Regions from separate parts of the Pontibacter populi genome, predicted to be linked through region 1. Evidence: riboswitches for the same ligand, from Rfam matches in the RefSeq annotation. Region 1 holds a riboswitch; each other region holds the start of a gene.

Region 1 (5,353 bases):
CAGCGCCCCGATGATGACAATCGCGCGGGTGTCGTTGTTACGTGTGGCAGATTGCTGAGACTGCATAGGTTTTGTATTAACAGACATAAAAAGTTGGTTAAGGCTGTTCAAGATAACCTATTTTTTTAAAAATACAGCACAGCAGCTCCGCAGGAACTATAAACCGGCTACAAGCTATAGATTTTTGATCAAAGCGTGTAGTTGGGGCATTGAGGACGTTCAACACTTTTATCTTGTCAACCTGAGCGAAGCCGATGAATCATATTTGTCTTTCAATTTCTCTATTTGTTATTTCGACGACAGGAGAAATCTGGGTTCTATAGTTTGATTCTTTGCTCCTTTGAACCAAGCTATCCTTTCAAATAAACTCTACTCCTGGGAGCTTTACTTGCCTATCGTTTCAAATAACCTTTGGTGCCCTCACGGCCGGGAGGCCCCGTCTTCGGGCATCGCGCTGTGCGAATCTCTTTTGCTCGTGCCTCGCAATGCCTGCGGCACCAGATATTCACAAGGCGCTCAACCCAAAGACTGATACGTTTCTCATAGCAACTGCTTTTCTATAGTTTGAACCGGTAAGCTTCGACTTTTATCATGGTCATAGTTCCGTAGGGACAGGTCGCGACCTGTCCGTGGGAGATCGTCAACTATAAAACTATGATTTGAAAATTGGTAAAGGCGGATAATTCCCCTCTTGGGAGGGGCAGGGGTGGGTTAATACTCTCGGGAGAGGTAGGGGTGAATTAAACCTGCAACTATACAAACTCACCGGATGAAATGTGGTACGATCGGCCTTTAGGCAGAACATGTATGATCAGGTTCTCGACACAGAGAGCATCGCCGGAATCTATAGTTCTATAGTTGTTCTCCAGCAGTTTTCGTCCGTCCAATACAATGACCAGCCCGGAGCCGATGGTTTCGATGCAGTTATTTTCTGTTATCAGGATGCCCGTATCTTCGCCAAGCCCAATGCCGATATGGGTCGGATTACTGGCGATGGCTTCTATCAATCTGGGAATGCGACGGCGGTTCACGAAGTGAGTGTCAATGATGATCTTATCCAACAGGTCCAGCCCCGTTGTAAGTTCAACGTTTCCTTTCAGCAGAGGCGCAGTCTCAATGGACCCGTTTATCATAACTCCCGATAACGCCATGGCGCCTGCGCTGGTACCCGATACCAGGAATTTTTCTTCGTGCTGGTAACGTTCCTGTAATATGCGTAGAGCTTCCGAACCGCTAAAAGTAGTAGTAATGCGCTGTTGGTCTCCGCCGGTAAACATTACTGCATGGGTTTGTTTCAGGCGCTCCAGGTATTCGGGTCGGTTGGCATCTTCTGGGGTTTGAATTGGTAAAACACCCACGTTATCACAGCCCAGCAGTAAGAATGCATCCGTATAAACCTTGCCGGCTATTTCGGGATTTATAGTTGCCGTAGTTACCACTTCTATGCGGGTGCCCTGGCCATGCAGCTCATCATGTATCCGTTTCAGAATACCTTCGTCTACAGAATGAGAATGCTCATCTATGGGTACAGGAACCGGCTCATTCCCTTTTCTTTCGTTGCCACCGATAGCCATAATCTTACCTTTTGGGATATTCATAAGCTGCTGTTATTTAACTATAAAACGGTAATCAGAGCCTGACGGTGTAAAGCTTTTACACTATAGTTCAGATGCAGTAACAGTCGGAAAAGTTACTCGACCACTTAAGATGAACTATAGATTTTTGATCATATCGAATAGTTTGCGGGCATCGAGTACGGCGTTTCCTAAAATAGTATTATTAAAGAAAATCCAGACCTGTTTTTCATCCTCCAACCAATCTTTTACCATGTAGGCGTAGCGTTCCAGTTTTTCGTCGGAGTAAGCAGAGGAGTACATTTTTTCGTCGCCGTGCAGGCGCAGATAGGCAATGTTGGTGGTGGTTGCTTCGGTGCCCGGAAAGCGCTTGCCGGCGCTGGCTATAACAGTTGTAATGTCGTAATCACGCAGCAAATCCATCGACTCATCGGTAAACCAAGACACATGGCGGGCCTCCAGGGCAAAAGGCTGGGCTGGATATTTATCGCGGAGCAATCTGTAAAAATCCTCCGCAGTTGGTCTGTCGAACCGGAAACTGCCGGCGATCTGGACAAGCACCGGACCTAACCTGTCGCCCATTAAACTATAGCTGGACATAAATTTATCCAGGGGTGCTTCGGCATCAACAAACTTGCGCTTGTGTGTTATCTCCTGGTTCAGCTTAGGTGCAAATTTAAAGTAAGCGGGTGTGGTAGTCAGCCATTTCTCCACGGTTTTGGCCATGGTAAAGTGGTAAAAGCTGCTGTTTATTTCGGTGCAGTTAAAATTGGTAGCATAGTAGGCCAGCCGGTCTGCCGATTTTAGTTCGGGTGGGTAAAGTACTTCCATCCAGCGGTAACTCCATCCAGACGTGCCCATATTTAAGTTCGGTATCTGTTCCATAAACTATAGTTGTTGCAGCTACCTACGTATGTTGTGCCTGGCTGTTCATCCCTGTTAAGTGCAAACCAGTAAAACATTCACAAACTATAGTTGTTAGGTCATCCTATAACAGGTTTATCATTTAAAGCTTGCAATTTTTGAGGCAGTGGTCTTACCTTTGCAGCATCTTTATCAAGATTTATAAAGAAGAGGGAAGAGAGCAGGCTCCGAGAACCTCTAGCAACCGTCAATAATATTGAAATGGTGCTAACACCTGCCCAGTTTTTGGGAACTATAAATTACTACACATGTACTTACCACACACTCTTTCAGTATTTATTCCGGCTATTTTGCCCGTTACCGCAACGCCTGTTGCTATGGCAAACTGTTGTTGCTGTTGTAGCTAATTCCCACTGATGGCTGCCTTACAGTGTGGCCACACCTTAATATTCATTTCAATTCTTTTATCAAAATGGCATCTGTGGTTAACAGTAAGTTTACTGTGGCTATAGTTCGCTTTTCTTTCAGGTTTAACTTTACAATGGATCAGATTCAAAAGACGGGCGGATTAGCCCTGTTTCCCTTTTTAGTATTCGTATTTATTTTCCTGGGCGCCGGTATTGTGCTCAACGACTTTTATGCTTTGCCCTCGCCGGTTGCTGTAGTATGCGGTATCATAGCAGCATTTCTGATTTTAAAAGGAAACATAAATGCCAAAGTAGATGCCCTGGTGCGCGGTTGCGGCGATTCCCAGATCGTGACCATGTGCGTTATTTACCTGCTGGCCGGCGCTTTTGCGGTGGTTTCTAAAAGCATTGGCGGCGTAGATGCTACCGTAAACCTGGGCTTAAACTATATTCCGGTGCAGTACCTGGCGCTGGGCGTGTTTGTGCTGGCAGCATTCCTGTCTACGGCTACAGGTACGTCGGTGGGAGCTATAGTTGCCCTGGGGCCGATAGTAGTGGGGCTGGCCGAGCAAAGCGATACCTCGATGCCGCTGATGTTGGGTGCATTGCTGGGTGGTTCCATGTTCGGCGATAACCTCTCTTTTATTTCCGATACGACTATAGCGGCTACTCAAACGCAGGAGTGTGAGATGAAAGATAAGTTTAAAGTGAATTTCCTGATAGCGGGTCCGGCTGCGTTTGTTACCATCGGGCTTTTGCTTTTCGCTGGTTTTCAGAACGATGCAACCCAGGCTGTTTTACCTGTAACACGTGAAATTGAGTTTCTGAAGATAGCGCCTTACCTGTTGGTGTTGTTTTTAGCGGTGTATGGGGTAAATGTGTTTGCGGTGCTAATAGCGGGTATTGTGGCTTCGGGCCTGGTTGGTATAGTTGGCGGCGAACTGGATGTGCTGCTTTTCAGCAAAAAAATATACGAAGGCTTTACCAGCATGACCGAGATCTTCCTGCTATCGATGCTGACCGGCGGACTGGCCGAAATGGTGCGGCAGGCGGGTGGTATCCAGTTTCTGCTTAGCAAGGCAAACAAGTTTATCAGTGGCTACCGTTCTTCGCAGGTTGGTGTGGGCTTGCTGGTGAGTGGTGTAAACAGTGCCATAGCCAACAACACGGTTTCTATAGTTATAACCGGGCCTGTAGCCAAAGATATAAGCCAGCGCTACCACATAGACAAACGCAAAACAGCTGCCATACTCGATATTTTTGCCTGCATTGTGCAGGGCCTGCTACCCTACGGCGCACAGATCCTGATCATGCTGAACTTTACAAACGGAGAAGTTTCTTACCTGGAGGTATTGCCTTACGCGTGGTATTTATACTTATTGCTGTTCTTTACCGTGTTGGCTATCCTTACACCTTTTATAGATAAGTTTCTTCAGCAAAAACCTGTTCTGGCAGTAACCAAAGAGGCAGTCGTAAATTAAGCCATGCGGTCGCAGACTATAGTTCAGGTTATGTAGGGCCAACATAAAAGAACCACTCAGGCCATAGTTTAAGTGGTTCTTTTTAATGGTATCGGGTACACTATATTCAGCTATAAACCAGCAACCGGGTTGCCGTCGAACAGCCAGTTAAGTGCCGCTTCTTTAGAGCTGAAAACTTCGAGCTGGGTCTTTAATTTAAACTCCGGCAATTGTTCAATAGTGTTACAAACGCGGGCGCCATCCATCAGAGCAATACTCTCCAGTGTGTTAACTCGCGCAAACTTCAGTAGGTTTGCTTTTGGCAACAAAGGGTAAACAAGTTCTAATATCCAGTTCTGGTCTGCAAACTCCAGGTAATGTATAGCACGAGAGTCGCTCAGCCAATATTCACATTTTTTATCGATACATGTTTCCACAGCCTTCATAAAATTTTGCCTGAACACTTCGCTCGGCGGGTGCTGAAGCCACTCCACATAAACGAATTTTAACTGGTCGTTCAGCTGAATGTTGATATAGTTATCCTGGTACACGATGCTGAAGCACTGGGTGAGGGGGGCTGTAGTTTGTACTGTTGTCATGCTGTTGCTTGTAAATTGTCGTGAAGCAGGTTTAGCCATTCAATAGCTTCGTCCTCAGTCATAAAATATTGTATAGTTTGCGGGCAAACATGCTTTGTTACCCGTTTATTCATGCTTTCGCTGGCCATTTGCTGCATCACATCCGGTGCCGAAACAATTGCTAAACGTTCAATCGGGTTCTTTTTGAGAACAAATACTGTAACGCTCACGGCCCACGTCTGGTCTTCGAGGTTGATAATGCCTAACTGTTGGTTGTTCACCAAAACGGAGCGAATGTTATTGTTGATGACAGCGCGTGCCGTTTTTAAAATAGCATACCTGTATTCGCGGCTGGTTACCCTGCGGAGCCAGCGTAGTTGCAACTGTTTTGTGTTTCTGTCTGTCGTTATGCTCACAAAATCGGTCTGGCAACGGGTAACAGCTTGTGGGGGCTGGGGTATACTGGTTGT
Region 2 (5,353 bases), on a different contig from region 1:
CATTACCACCTTTTTTGCCCTGCTGCCTTAAGGTATGGAATTCCGTCAGCACGTTTTCACGTGAATCATCGGCGTATACTTCAATGGTATCGTCTGCTTCCACGTTGGCTGGGTAGAATCCAACTACAGCACGCGCTTCCAGTAATTGCTTATCCACGATCTCCTGCAGCATTTGCTGGGCATCGTTAAACAGTTTGGTTGCTTCAATGCCTAACTCAGGGTCGGTCAATATTTTCGGGTATTGGCGCTTGAGCTCCCAAGCATGAAAGAATGGTGTCCAGTCGATGTACGGAACTATCTCGGAAAGCGGGTAGTTGGTGTATGTTTTGTTACCAATAAAGCTTGGCTTGGTTGGCTTGGTGGTGTTCCAGTCAACTTTATACTTGTTGGCACGGGCTTCTTCTATAGTTGCAAATGCACGGTCTTTGGTTCGACTCAGGTGGTCTTCGCGCAGCTTTTCGTATTCGGCTTTGATCTCGGCAATATAGCTATCGCGCTCACTGCTCAACAGACTGCTCACTACAGTTACACTTCGCGAAGCATCATGCACATGCACTACCGGCCCGCTATACTGAGGCGCAATTTTCACAGCTGTATGTACACGCGAAGTAGTTGCCCCACCAATCAGTAGCGGAATCTTCATGCCACGACGTTCCATTTCCTGCGCCACATATACCATCTCGTCCAGCGATGGCGTGATCAATCCGCTCAAGCCAATGATATCTACATTATGCGCTTCGGCTTCAGACAGGATCTTGTCTAGCTGCACCATCACGCCCAGATCTATTACTTCATAATTATTACAAGCCAGCACCACACCCACAATGTTTTTGCCAATATCGTGTACGTCGCCTTTTACAGTTGCCATAAGTATGGTCCCGGCTGTAGATTTAGACGTATCACCGGCTAGCTTCTCTGCTTCCATAAACGGCAACAGGTACGCCACCGATTTCTTCATCACGCGGGCACTTTTCACTACCTGCGGCAAAAACATCTTACCGGCACCGAACAGATCACCCACCACCGACATACCTGCCATCAGCGGACCTTCAATAACATCCAGCGTTTTGGCAGCTTTCTGACGGGCTTCCTCAGTGTCTTCTTCAATAAAATCAACTATACCGCGCACCAATGCATGCTCCAGACGTTCTTTTACCGGGGCATCGCGCCATGCGGTATCAGCGGCAGCGGCAGTCTTGCCTTTACCTTTTACAGTTTCAGCATAGTTTACCAGCTTCTCAGTTGCATCCGGGCGGCGGTTAAAGATCACATCTTCTATCAGGTCGCGCAGTTCGGTTGGTATTTCGCTGTACACGCCCAGCATACCGGCATTCACAATACCCATGTCCATACCAGCCTGCACGGCATAGTATAAAAACACGGTGTGCATCGCTTCACGCACGGCATCGTTACCCCTAAACGAGAATGACAGGTTACTTACGCCACCACTTATAAGCGCATGTGGCAGGTTGGCTTTTATCCATTTTACTACTTCGATATAGTCAACTGCATAGTTGTTATGTTCTTCTATTCCTGTAGCAATGGCAAGTATGTTCGGGTCAAAAATAATGTCTTGCGGCGGGAAGCCTACTTCATCAACCAATATGCGGTAAGAGCGTTCGCAGATCTCTTTTCTGCGGTCCAAGGTATCGGCTTGGCCCTGCTCATCAAATGCCATCACCACCACCGCGGCACCATACTGGCGCACTTTACGGGCTAATTTCTTAAAGGCTTCTTCACCTTCTTTAAGTGAGATGGAGTTAACTATAGATTTGCCTTGTACACATTTCAATCCAGCCTCAATCACACTCCACTTCGAAGAGTCGATCATGATAGGAAGTTTGGAAATATCCGGTTCAGAGGCGATCAGGTTGAGAAAGTTTGTCATGGCCTGCTCCGAGTCAAGCATGCCTTCGTCCATGTTCACATCGATGATCTGGGCACCGCCTTCTACCTGCTGACGGGCAACTGCCAAAGCTTCTTCAAACTGACCATTGACGATAAGGCGGGAGAACATTTTGGAGCCGGTAACATTGGTACGTTCACCGACATTCACAAAAAGGCTTTCGGGGGTTATAGTTAGGGGCTCGAGGCCGCTGTAACGTGGGAGTGGGGCAACCGGGGTAGGAACGTGCGGTTTATACTTTCGCACTAAGTCTGCAATTACTTTGGTGTGTACTGGCGTAGTACCACAACAACCTCCCAAAATATTTACCAGACCTTCTTTCAGATATTCCTCAACTATAGCTCCCATTTGCTGGGCAGTTTCGTCGTAGCCGCCAAAGGCGTTCGGCAAGCCGGCGTTCGGATAAGCACTGATGTAACAGTCCGAAATGCGGGAAAGCTCCTGTATGTGTGTTTTTAGCTGTCGCGCCCCTAAGGCACAGTTAAAGCCTATGCTTAGAATAGGCGCATGCGAGATAGAGTTGTAAAAGGCTTCTACGGTCTGGCCAGACAAGGTGCGGCCACTGGCATCAGTTATAGTTCCGGATATCATAATTGGCAGCTCTTTACCGCCATCATTTACAAATTGCTGTATCGCGAAAAGGGCAGCCTTACAGTTCAGCGTATCAAAAACAGTTTCTACCAGCAACAGATCAGAGCCGCCATCTACCAAACCACGCACCTGCTCATAATAAGCCTCTACCAGTTGGTCGAATGTTATAGCTCGGTAGCCAGGGTTGTTTACATCCGGGGAAAGCGAAGCGGTACGGTTTGTCGGGCCGATAGCACCGGCTACAAAACGTTTATGCGAAGGATCTTTGGCTTCCACTTCATCTGCAGCTTCCCGCGCAATTTTAGCCGACTCATAGTTGAGTTCATACACGATATGCTCCAGCTTATAGTCAGCCATAGCTATAGTTGTACCACTGAATGTGTTGGTCTCAATAATATCAGCCCCAGCTTCCAGGTACTCAGTATGAATGGCTTTGATGATATCCGGGCGGGTAATGGAGAGCAGGTCGTTGTTGCCTTTCAGGTCAGATGGGTGATCTTTAAAGCGCTCGCCACGGAAATCGGCTTCTGATAGCTGATAACGCTGGATCATGGTGCCCATTGCGCCATCAAGCACAAGCACGCGTTCCTTTAATAAACTGTAAATGGGATGGTTGTTCTTCATGTTGGTATCCGTCTTCTCGCTTTGCAAACTGCTACTGCTTATCAAGAAAGGACACCCAGAGAAAGGAGGTCTATCTTATCTTCTCCGGACAGCAAGAGCTTCCGGAAGGGAGTTAGCACCAAGTTTAGTCAAGGTTGCTAAGACGTCACAGGGCCCATTCCCTCGGTCTTTCTTGATAAGAAACTGCAAGTTACTACACATATCCGCAAAAAGCCACAATTATGTTTCATTAGTATATAACTATAGTTGCAGGCTTGCTCAGGAATGTCTGAAAAGCAGAAAAGGACACATTAAGTGTCCTTTTCCTAAAAGAGTTTAATTGTATTAACTATAACTCTTTATAGTCTATTATACGAGACTAAAAATCTCTAGTTCACCATCTTACAAAATAAAAAAGGGATACCTTCCGGCATCCCTTTTCTGTTGCATCTGCAAAGTTTCGTATTAAGCCTCAGCTACTACGTTAGGAATTACAGAAACGTAAGAACGATTCTTAACGCTTTTCTTAAATTCTACTTTGCCATCAATAAGTGCGAACAGAGTGTGGTCTTTACCCATACCCACGTTTTTGCCTGGGTGGTGTGCAGTACCTCTTTGTCTTACAATGATGTTACCAGCGATAATTTCCTGGCCACCATAAATCTTAACACCTAGTCGTTTTGAATGTGACTCACGACCGTTGTTAGAACTACCAGCTCCTTTTTTGTGTGCCATTTTGTTTACTATTTAATCAGGCCTGGGCCTGAAAGTTTCTACGATAATTTCCTCTTACTCTTAACCAATGCTCTCGATAAGAACTTTCGTATAGTCAGAACGATGTCCTCTAGACTTTCTATACCCTTTTCTTCTCTTCTTCTTGAAAATGCGGATTTTCTCGCCTCTCACGTTGCCAAGGATTTTACCAACCACTTTAACACCGCTTACGAATGGAGCACCAACGGTTAGTGTACCGTTATCATCTGTAAGAAGAACATTGGCGAACTCAACGGCGTCACCTTCATTGCCGGAAAGCTTGTTAGAGTAGATAAACTTACCGCTCTCTACTTTGGTCTGTTGACCTGCGATTTCTACAATTGCGTACATCAGCTTCAATGTATGTTTAAAATTTAGTCTGCAAAAGTACGGCGCTAATATTTAATTTGCAAATGCTTGCTGCTTAATTTGTTCATCTAAATAAAGAGAGCAATTACACAATGTGGATAACCATGTTGAAATATCAGGGACATCTTTTTGCACATCTTTAAAACAGCCTTAACCATATAACAGGCAGACAGTTGCATCAAAAATACTTTTCCACACTTTTCCACAAAGCATTTTTTATTTCTCCGTGGGTCACCTCCTGGGCAAGGCATTTAATTATGCTTTTTGGACTTTTATTTCACTTTATGCTTACGATAACGTGTTTAAACACTATAGAGCGCCTGAACATTGCACTTAAAACACATCTTTTAGATAAATACCAATATAATCATATGATAATATATGTGATAACGCATGTGCATAACCGTGTTGATTTCGACACAAATAACACAGCATCAGCCAGTTAATTATTTGTGCATAAATTGAACAACTTTAGCCCCTAGTTTCAAGTTCAATTCTCTATATTTGAAGTCACGATACTATCGGGTACCTGCCGGGCACCCGTCGAAAACAAAAGTAAATATGGGGTGTTTTCTAAGCTGATTAGCTTACCCCTTCAACCAATAAAACATTTAGTAGCTTATGGAGCCAATATTACAAGAAAACCCAAACCGCTTTGTACTGTTCCCGATTCAGCATGATGAGGTATGGCAGATGTATAAAAAGGCTGAAGCCAGCTTTTGGACTGCAGAAGAGATAGACCTTAGCCAGGACCTGAAAGACTGGGATAACCTGAACGATGGCGAGCGCCATTTCATCAGTCACGTACTTGCTTTCTTTGCCGCATCAGACGGTATCGTTAACGAGAACCTGGCTGTAAACTTTATGCAGGAAGTGCAGTTGCCGGAAGCGCGTTGTTTCTATGGTTTCCAGATCATGATGGAGAACATCCACTCCGAAACCTATTCGCTCCTGATAGACACTTATATAAAGAAGCAATCTGAGAAAGACCACCTGTTCAATGCACTGGAGACAGTACCATGCGTGAAGAAAAAAGGTGAATGGGCGCTTAAATGGATAAACAGCGAAGACTTTGTTGAAAGACTGGTAGCATTTGCTGCCGTTGAGGGTATTTTCTTCTCCGGTTCGTTC
Region 3 (5,353 bases), on a different contig from region 1:
ATTCGCCGGCCGTAATTTCGGAAGCATGCCGACGTCCTCTTTTTAGCCCGACCCCACCAGCCAGTTTATCCAGCAGGCCACGTATCTCCCACAAGAAATCAGTTTTATACCAACCCTGCTTGCCACCAATACGCCAGATGTTTTCCAGAACTATTGCTGGGTCCTGTTCAATTTTAATAAGCTGTTTATCAGTGAGTAAACCGTGCTCGGGTATTTGTACAAAATCCATATAGTTAAGCCGCATGGTGCCACTCACCAGGGCATCCTTCCAGCTCGATATCACCATGTTCTGCTCTATTTTAGCATAGGCCAGTCTTAGCGCTTCCTCGTAGTTTAAATTCTGGTGCGGAATAAGTTGTTTGATGCGATTATCCTGAACTATAGTATCGTTGCGGAGGCTCTCTACTAAACTGCGGGAAATAGAAAAGCTGGTGCTGGTAACAAAGTAAAGCCAGTAAGAAGATAGCTTCGGTGTGAGGACCGGAACTGTAAAAATAAAACGTTTCAGGTGGCGCACCTTTGCCAGTTTTTCGAGCATTTGCTTGTAGGTAAGCACATCGGGTCCGCCTATTTCCAGTCGTTGTTCATAACAGGCGGGGTTTGAGAGCACGGCAGTAAGGTAAAATATCACATCCCGTATGGCTATGGGCTGGCAGCGGGAGTTGAGCCAGCGCGGTGTTATCATCACAGGCAATTTCTCTACCAAGTCACGGATTATCTCGAAAGAAGCGCTGCCGGAACCAATAATAATAGAGGCCCGAAGTACTGTTAAAAAAGCTTTTGCCTGATCCAGGATATCCTCTACATGTCGCCTTGAGGATAAATGCTTTGACAGCTGTGTGGTATTGGAAAGTCCGCTCAGGTAGATGATCTGTTTAGCTGTAGTGCTATTAAGGTAGGCGACAAAATTTTCGGCAGAGGTATGTTCGGCTTTTTCAAAATCGTTGCCGTGGCCGCCCATGGAATGCACCAGGTAGTAAGCGGCATCTATGTCTTTGGGTAGGGCGGTAAGTGTTTCGGATTGCAACAGGTCGCCTTTAATAATTTGTACTTTATCCTTAAGCGTGTCCTGTAGTTCGAAGCGGCGCGGGTCGCGCACCATACACACGACCTCATGCTGTTGCTCCACGAGAACAGGTAATAGCCGCCTGCCGATATAGCCGTTTGCTCCGGTTAAAAGAATCTTCATGTAAGCATGTTTAGGTAGTATGTTCTGCCATAGCAACAACTAACTAAGCCTGATGTTCAGGAATTATAAAGCTACATTTTTAACGTGTATTTTTCAGGTGCAGGCTGAATTCAGACTCGTTTTTATAGTTGTAAAACATTGAATTACAGGTGTTAAATTGGGTATTTGAAAAAATATTTAATAAAATATTCATCCGGCATTTTGTTTTTAGAGTAAATGTAGTCTAAGTTTGCATCATCAAGTCAATGATCCCTGGCGGTTATTGATTTATAAAGAAGCGTGGAGAGACAGGCTCTGAGAAGCGCTAGCAACCTAACCCCTATGGTAAAGGTGCTAATTCCTGAATCCGGAAGTTCGGATGACTATAAATTGATAAGAACATGAAAAAGGGAATTAAGCCAACACTCGAACGTTTTGTATTTTATCCGGTAGCCCAACTACTTGGAGTATCTTATTTATTTGCTTTCAGGTACATGCGAATGCAAACCTGTTGTTGCTGTCGCTAATCCTTTAGCTTCCTGAACCATTGTGCCCCGCAGCCCCCTGCAGGTTTATACCTGTAGTCCCGCTGCTGTATCCGCACACTCATTTCTCTTTTCGCAATTCAACTTATTTCATACTTTTTAATCAGAAAAATCATGTCTACCACACATCATTTTGAAACGCTACAACTACATGCAGGCCAGGAAATAGATCCAACTACCCGTTCCCGCGCTGTGCCCATCTACCAGACAAGTTCTTATGCTTTTAAAGATGCGGCCCATGGTGCCAACCTGTTCGCCCTGAAGGAATTCGGCAATATTTACACTCGCATCCAGAACCCGACGACCGATGTTTTTGAAAAACGCATTGCTGCCCTGGAAGGCGGCGTGGCGGCTGTTGCGGTAGCCTCAGGGCAAGCGGCACAATTCATTGCACTTACCAACATACTGCAGGCCGGAGACAATTTTGTGAGTACCAGTTTTTTGTATGGCGGCAGTTATAACCAGTTCAAGGTTTCTTTTAAACGCCTGGGTATAGAGGCCCGCTTTGCCGACAGTGATGACGTGGAGAGCTTCGGGAAACTGATCGACGAAAACACCAAAGCCATTTACCTGGAAACGATCGGTAACCCTCGCTTCAATATTCCGGACTTCGAAACTATAGCTGCACTGGCTCGCAAGCATGACCTGCCATTGGTCGTGGATAACACCTTTGGCGCAGGTGGTTACCTGTTCAGGCCGCTGGAGCATGGTGCAAATGTGGTGGTGGAGTCGGCTACCAAATGGATAGGCGGGCACGGCACCAGCATTGGCGGCGTAATTGTAGATGGCGGAAACTTTAACTGGGGCAACGGCAAATTCCCGCAATTTTCCGAACCATCAGAAGGCTACCACGGACTTAATTTCTGGGAAGTATTCGGGACAGATGGGCCATTTGGCAATATCGCTTTCGCGATAAGAGCCAGGGTAGAAGGTTTGCGTGACTTTGGTCCTGCCATCTCTCCATTCAACTCTTTCCTGCTGCTGCAAGGTTTGGAAACATTATCGCTGCGCGTGGAAAGAACGGTGCAAAATGCACTAGCACTGGCGAAGTGGCTGGAAAAACATGAGCTCGTAGAAAGCGTGAACTACCCGGGGCTGGAATCAAGTAATTACCATGAACTGGCGAAGAAATACCTGAAGCGCGGCTTTGGCGGGGTGCTATCTTTTAAACTGAAAGGCGATAGAGAACAGGCGGAGACTTTTGTGAATAATTTAAAACTGGTAAGCCACCTGGCTAATGTTGGCGACGCTAAAACACTGATCATTCACCCGGCATCTACCACACACCAGCAACTGTCAGATGCAGAACAACTGGGCGCCGGGGTAGAGCCGACTTTACTTCGCGTATCGCTTGGCATCGAGCACATTGATGATATAAAAGCAGATTTCGAACTGGCTTTTGCGGCTGTTAAAAATGCAGTAGCAGAACCTGTGCTAAACTAAACTGTAGTAAAACCCACCCCTAACCCCTCCGAGGAGGGGAATAGGATACTCCCAAAAGTCTCTCTTCGAAAAGGACAGATGGAATTCAACGCTAACTATAGAACTATAAATTCAACTATAGCAACAGCAGAAAATCCCCTCTCGGGAGGGGTAGGGGTGGGTTAACTCTAATGTAGAAAGACAACTTCCATGTCCACAGAACAACATACTTTTCATTATCAGCAGGAGTTTAAGCTGGAATCGGGGATCTCGTTGCCCGGCTTCCAGCTTGCTTATACCACCTACGGTACACTAAACCCGCAACGCGACAACGTGGTGTGGGTGTGCCATGCCCTTACCGGCAGTTCAGATTTTACCGACTGGTGGAGCGGCCTGTTTGGAGATGGCAAACTATACGACCCCGAAGACTGGTTTATAGTTTGCGCCAATACACCGGGTGGCTGCTATGGTTCTACTGGTCCGCTTTCGGTTAACCCCAATACGCTGCAGCCTTATTACCATAGTTTTCCGCAGCTTACCAACCGCGATATTGTGGCGGCCTTTGACCTAATGCGGCAGGAGCTGGAGCTGGAAAAGGTGCACACGCTGATCGGAGGGTCGTTGGGTGGACAACAGGCATTGGAATGGGCGCTACAGAAGCCGGACGTGTTTGAAAGATTGGTCCATGTGGCTTCTAATGCGCGTCATTCTGCCTGGGGAATTGCTTTTAACGAGAGCCAGCGCATGGCCATCCGCCAGGACCCGACCTGGGCCGATTATAGTGAACCAGCAGGCCAGGAAGGGTTGAAAACGGCAAGGGCCATCGCTATGCTTTCGTATCGCCACTATACCAGTTATGAGCTTAACCAACAGGAACCCGGCAATAGCATCACAGACAACTATAGAGCTGCCAGCTACCAGGTTTACCAGGGCGAAAAGCTGGCAAAACGCTTTAATGCTTATACCTACTGGTTACTCTCCAAAGCCATGGACTCGCATAACATCGGCCGCAACAGGGGAGGAGTAGAAAACGCACTACATCATTTAAAAGCTAAAACACTTTTTGTAGGTGTAGATACCGATCTTCTTTTCCCGGTAGAGGAACAACGGTTCTTACATGAGCAGGTGCCAGGTTCTGCATTTGCTTTACTGCATTCTGATTACGGCCACGATGGCTTTTTAGTGGAAACTGAGCAACTGATTCAAGCAGTCCGCAATTTCTATCAAACTGAAACTATAAATGAACGATACTATGAAAAACAAACCGTCTAACATCAGGCTCGGCATATTCGGGTTTGGGTGCGTAGGGCAGGGGCTATACGATGTGCTGCAAACTATAGAGCAGGCAGGCATTGAGGTGGCTCCGATCTGTGTAAAAGATAAGGAAAAGCCACGCAGCTTACCGGCATCAGCATTTACTTACAACCCGCAGGACCTGTTACAGGACGAAAGCATTACTCTGTTTGCGGAACTGATAAGTGATGCAGACGAAGCCTATAGTATTGTAAAGCAGGCGCTGGTTGCAGGTAAAACTATAGTATCGGCTAACAAGAAAATGCTGGCGACTCACCTTCCCGAGCTGATAAAACTACAGCAAAACTATAACGGAACGCTTCTGTACGAAGCAGCAGTTGGCGGCAGCATCCCCATCATCCGGACGCTGGAAAGTTACTATAGTTCAGAAACCTTGCAGCGGGTAAGTGGCATTTTGAATGGCTCTTCAAACTATATCCTGTCTAAAATGGAGTCGGAGGGATTAAGCTATAGTCTGGCGCTGCAGCAGGCGCAGAAACTTGGTTTTGCAGAGGCAGACCCTACCTTAGATGTTGGTGGTTTTGATACGGTAAATAAGCTAAGCCTGATAGCGGCACATGCTTTTGGAGTAACTGTTAAGCCGGAACTAATTCTGCGTTTCGGGATAGATGTAGTGGGTGAAGAAGACCTGGAGGCTGCTGCAACTATAGAGGCACGCATCAGGTTAGTAGCTTTTGCAGAAGTAAACCCATTTAATGAATTAAACCTGCACGTACTACCCACATTTGTGCCGGCACAAAGGGAACTATACCATGTTGTAAACGAAACGAATGGTGTAACGATAGATCCGGTTTTTGCCGGTGAGCAGTTTATAAAAGGGCGAGGAGCCGGAAGCCACCCGACCGGATCGGCAGTGTGGGCCGATGTTTCGGCAGCCATTTCAGGGTACCGATATGCTTACCGT

The links. A riboswitch is a leader RNA that binds a small molecule or an ion and turns the genes downstream of it on or off. The one in region 1 is predicted to bind S-adenosylmethionine.
Region 2: it holds a riboswitch for S-adenosylmethionine, as region 1 does, so the genes downstream of both, metH (methionine synthase) here and ABS362_RS08400 (SLC13 family permease) in region 1, are expected to answer to the same signal.
Region 3: it holds a riboswitch for S-adenosylmethionine, as region 1 does, so the genes downstream of both, ABS362_RS05830 (O-acetylhomoserine aminocarboxypropyltransferase/cysteine synthase family protein) here and ABS362_RS08400 (SLC13 family permease) in region 1, are expected to answer to the same signal.

Annotation. Positions count from the first base shown of each region.
Region 1 covers NZ_JBEOKT010000006.1:81,912-87,264, forward strand. Annotated here, with positions in the region: gene ABS362_RS08385 (sugar MFS transporter) at 1-87, opposite strand, end outside; gene ABS362_RS08390 (cyanophycinase) at 753-1,598, opposite strand; gene ABS362_RS08395 (DUF72 domain-containing protein) at 1,713-2,459, opposite strand; SAM riboswitch class I at 2,635-2,739, shown strand; gene ABS362_RS08400 (SLC13 family permease) at 2,980-4,326, shown strand; gene ABS362_RS08405 (hypothetical protein) at 4,437-4,904, opposite strand; gene ABS362_RS08410 (SpoIIAA family protein) at 4,901-5,353, opposite strand, start outside.
Region 2 covers NZ_JBEOKT010000017.1:46,056-51,408, forward strand. Annotated here, with positions in the region: gene metH (methionine synthase) at 1-3,121, opposite strand, end outside; SAM riboswitch class I at 3,194-3,303, opposite strand; gene rpmA (50S ribosomal protein L27) at 3,566-3,835, opposite strand; gene rplU (50S ribosomal protein L21) at 3,896-4,204, opposite strand; gene ABS362_RS15795 (ribonucleoside-diphosphate reductase small subunit) at 4,844-5,353, shown strand, end outside.
Region 3 covers NZ_JBEOKT010000004.1:184,573-189,925, forward strand. Annotated here, with positions in the region: gene ABS362_RS05825 (SDR family oxidoreductase) at 1-1,189, opposite strand, end outside; SAM riboswitch class I at 1,454-1,560, shown strand; gene ABS362_RS05830 (O-acetylhomoserine aminocarboxypropyltransferase/cysteine synthase family protein) at 1,828-3,156, shown strand; gene metX (homoserine O-acetyltransferase MetX) at 3,346-4,407, shown strand; gene ABS362_RS05840 (homoserine dehydrogenase) at 4,388-5,353, shown strand, end outside.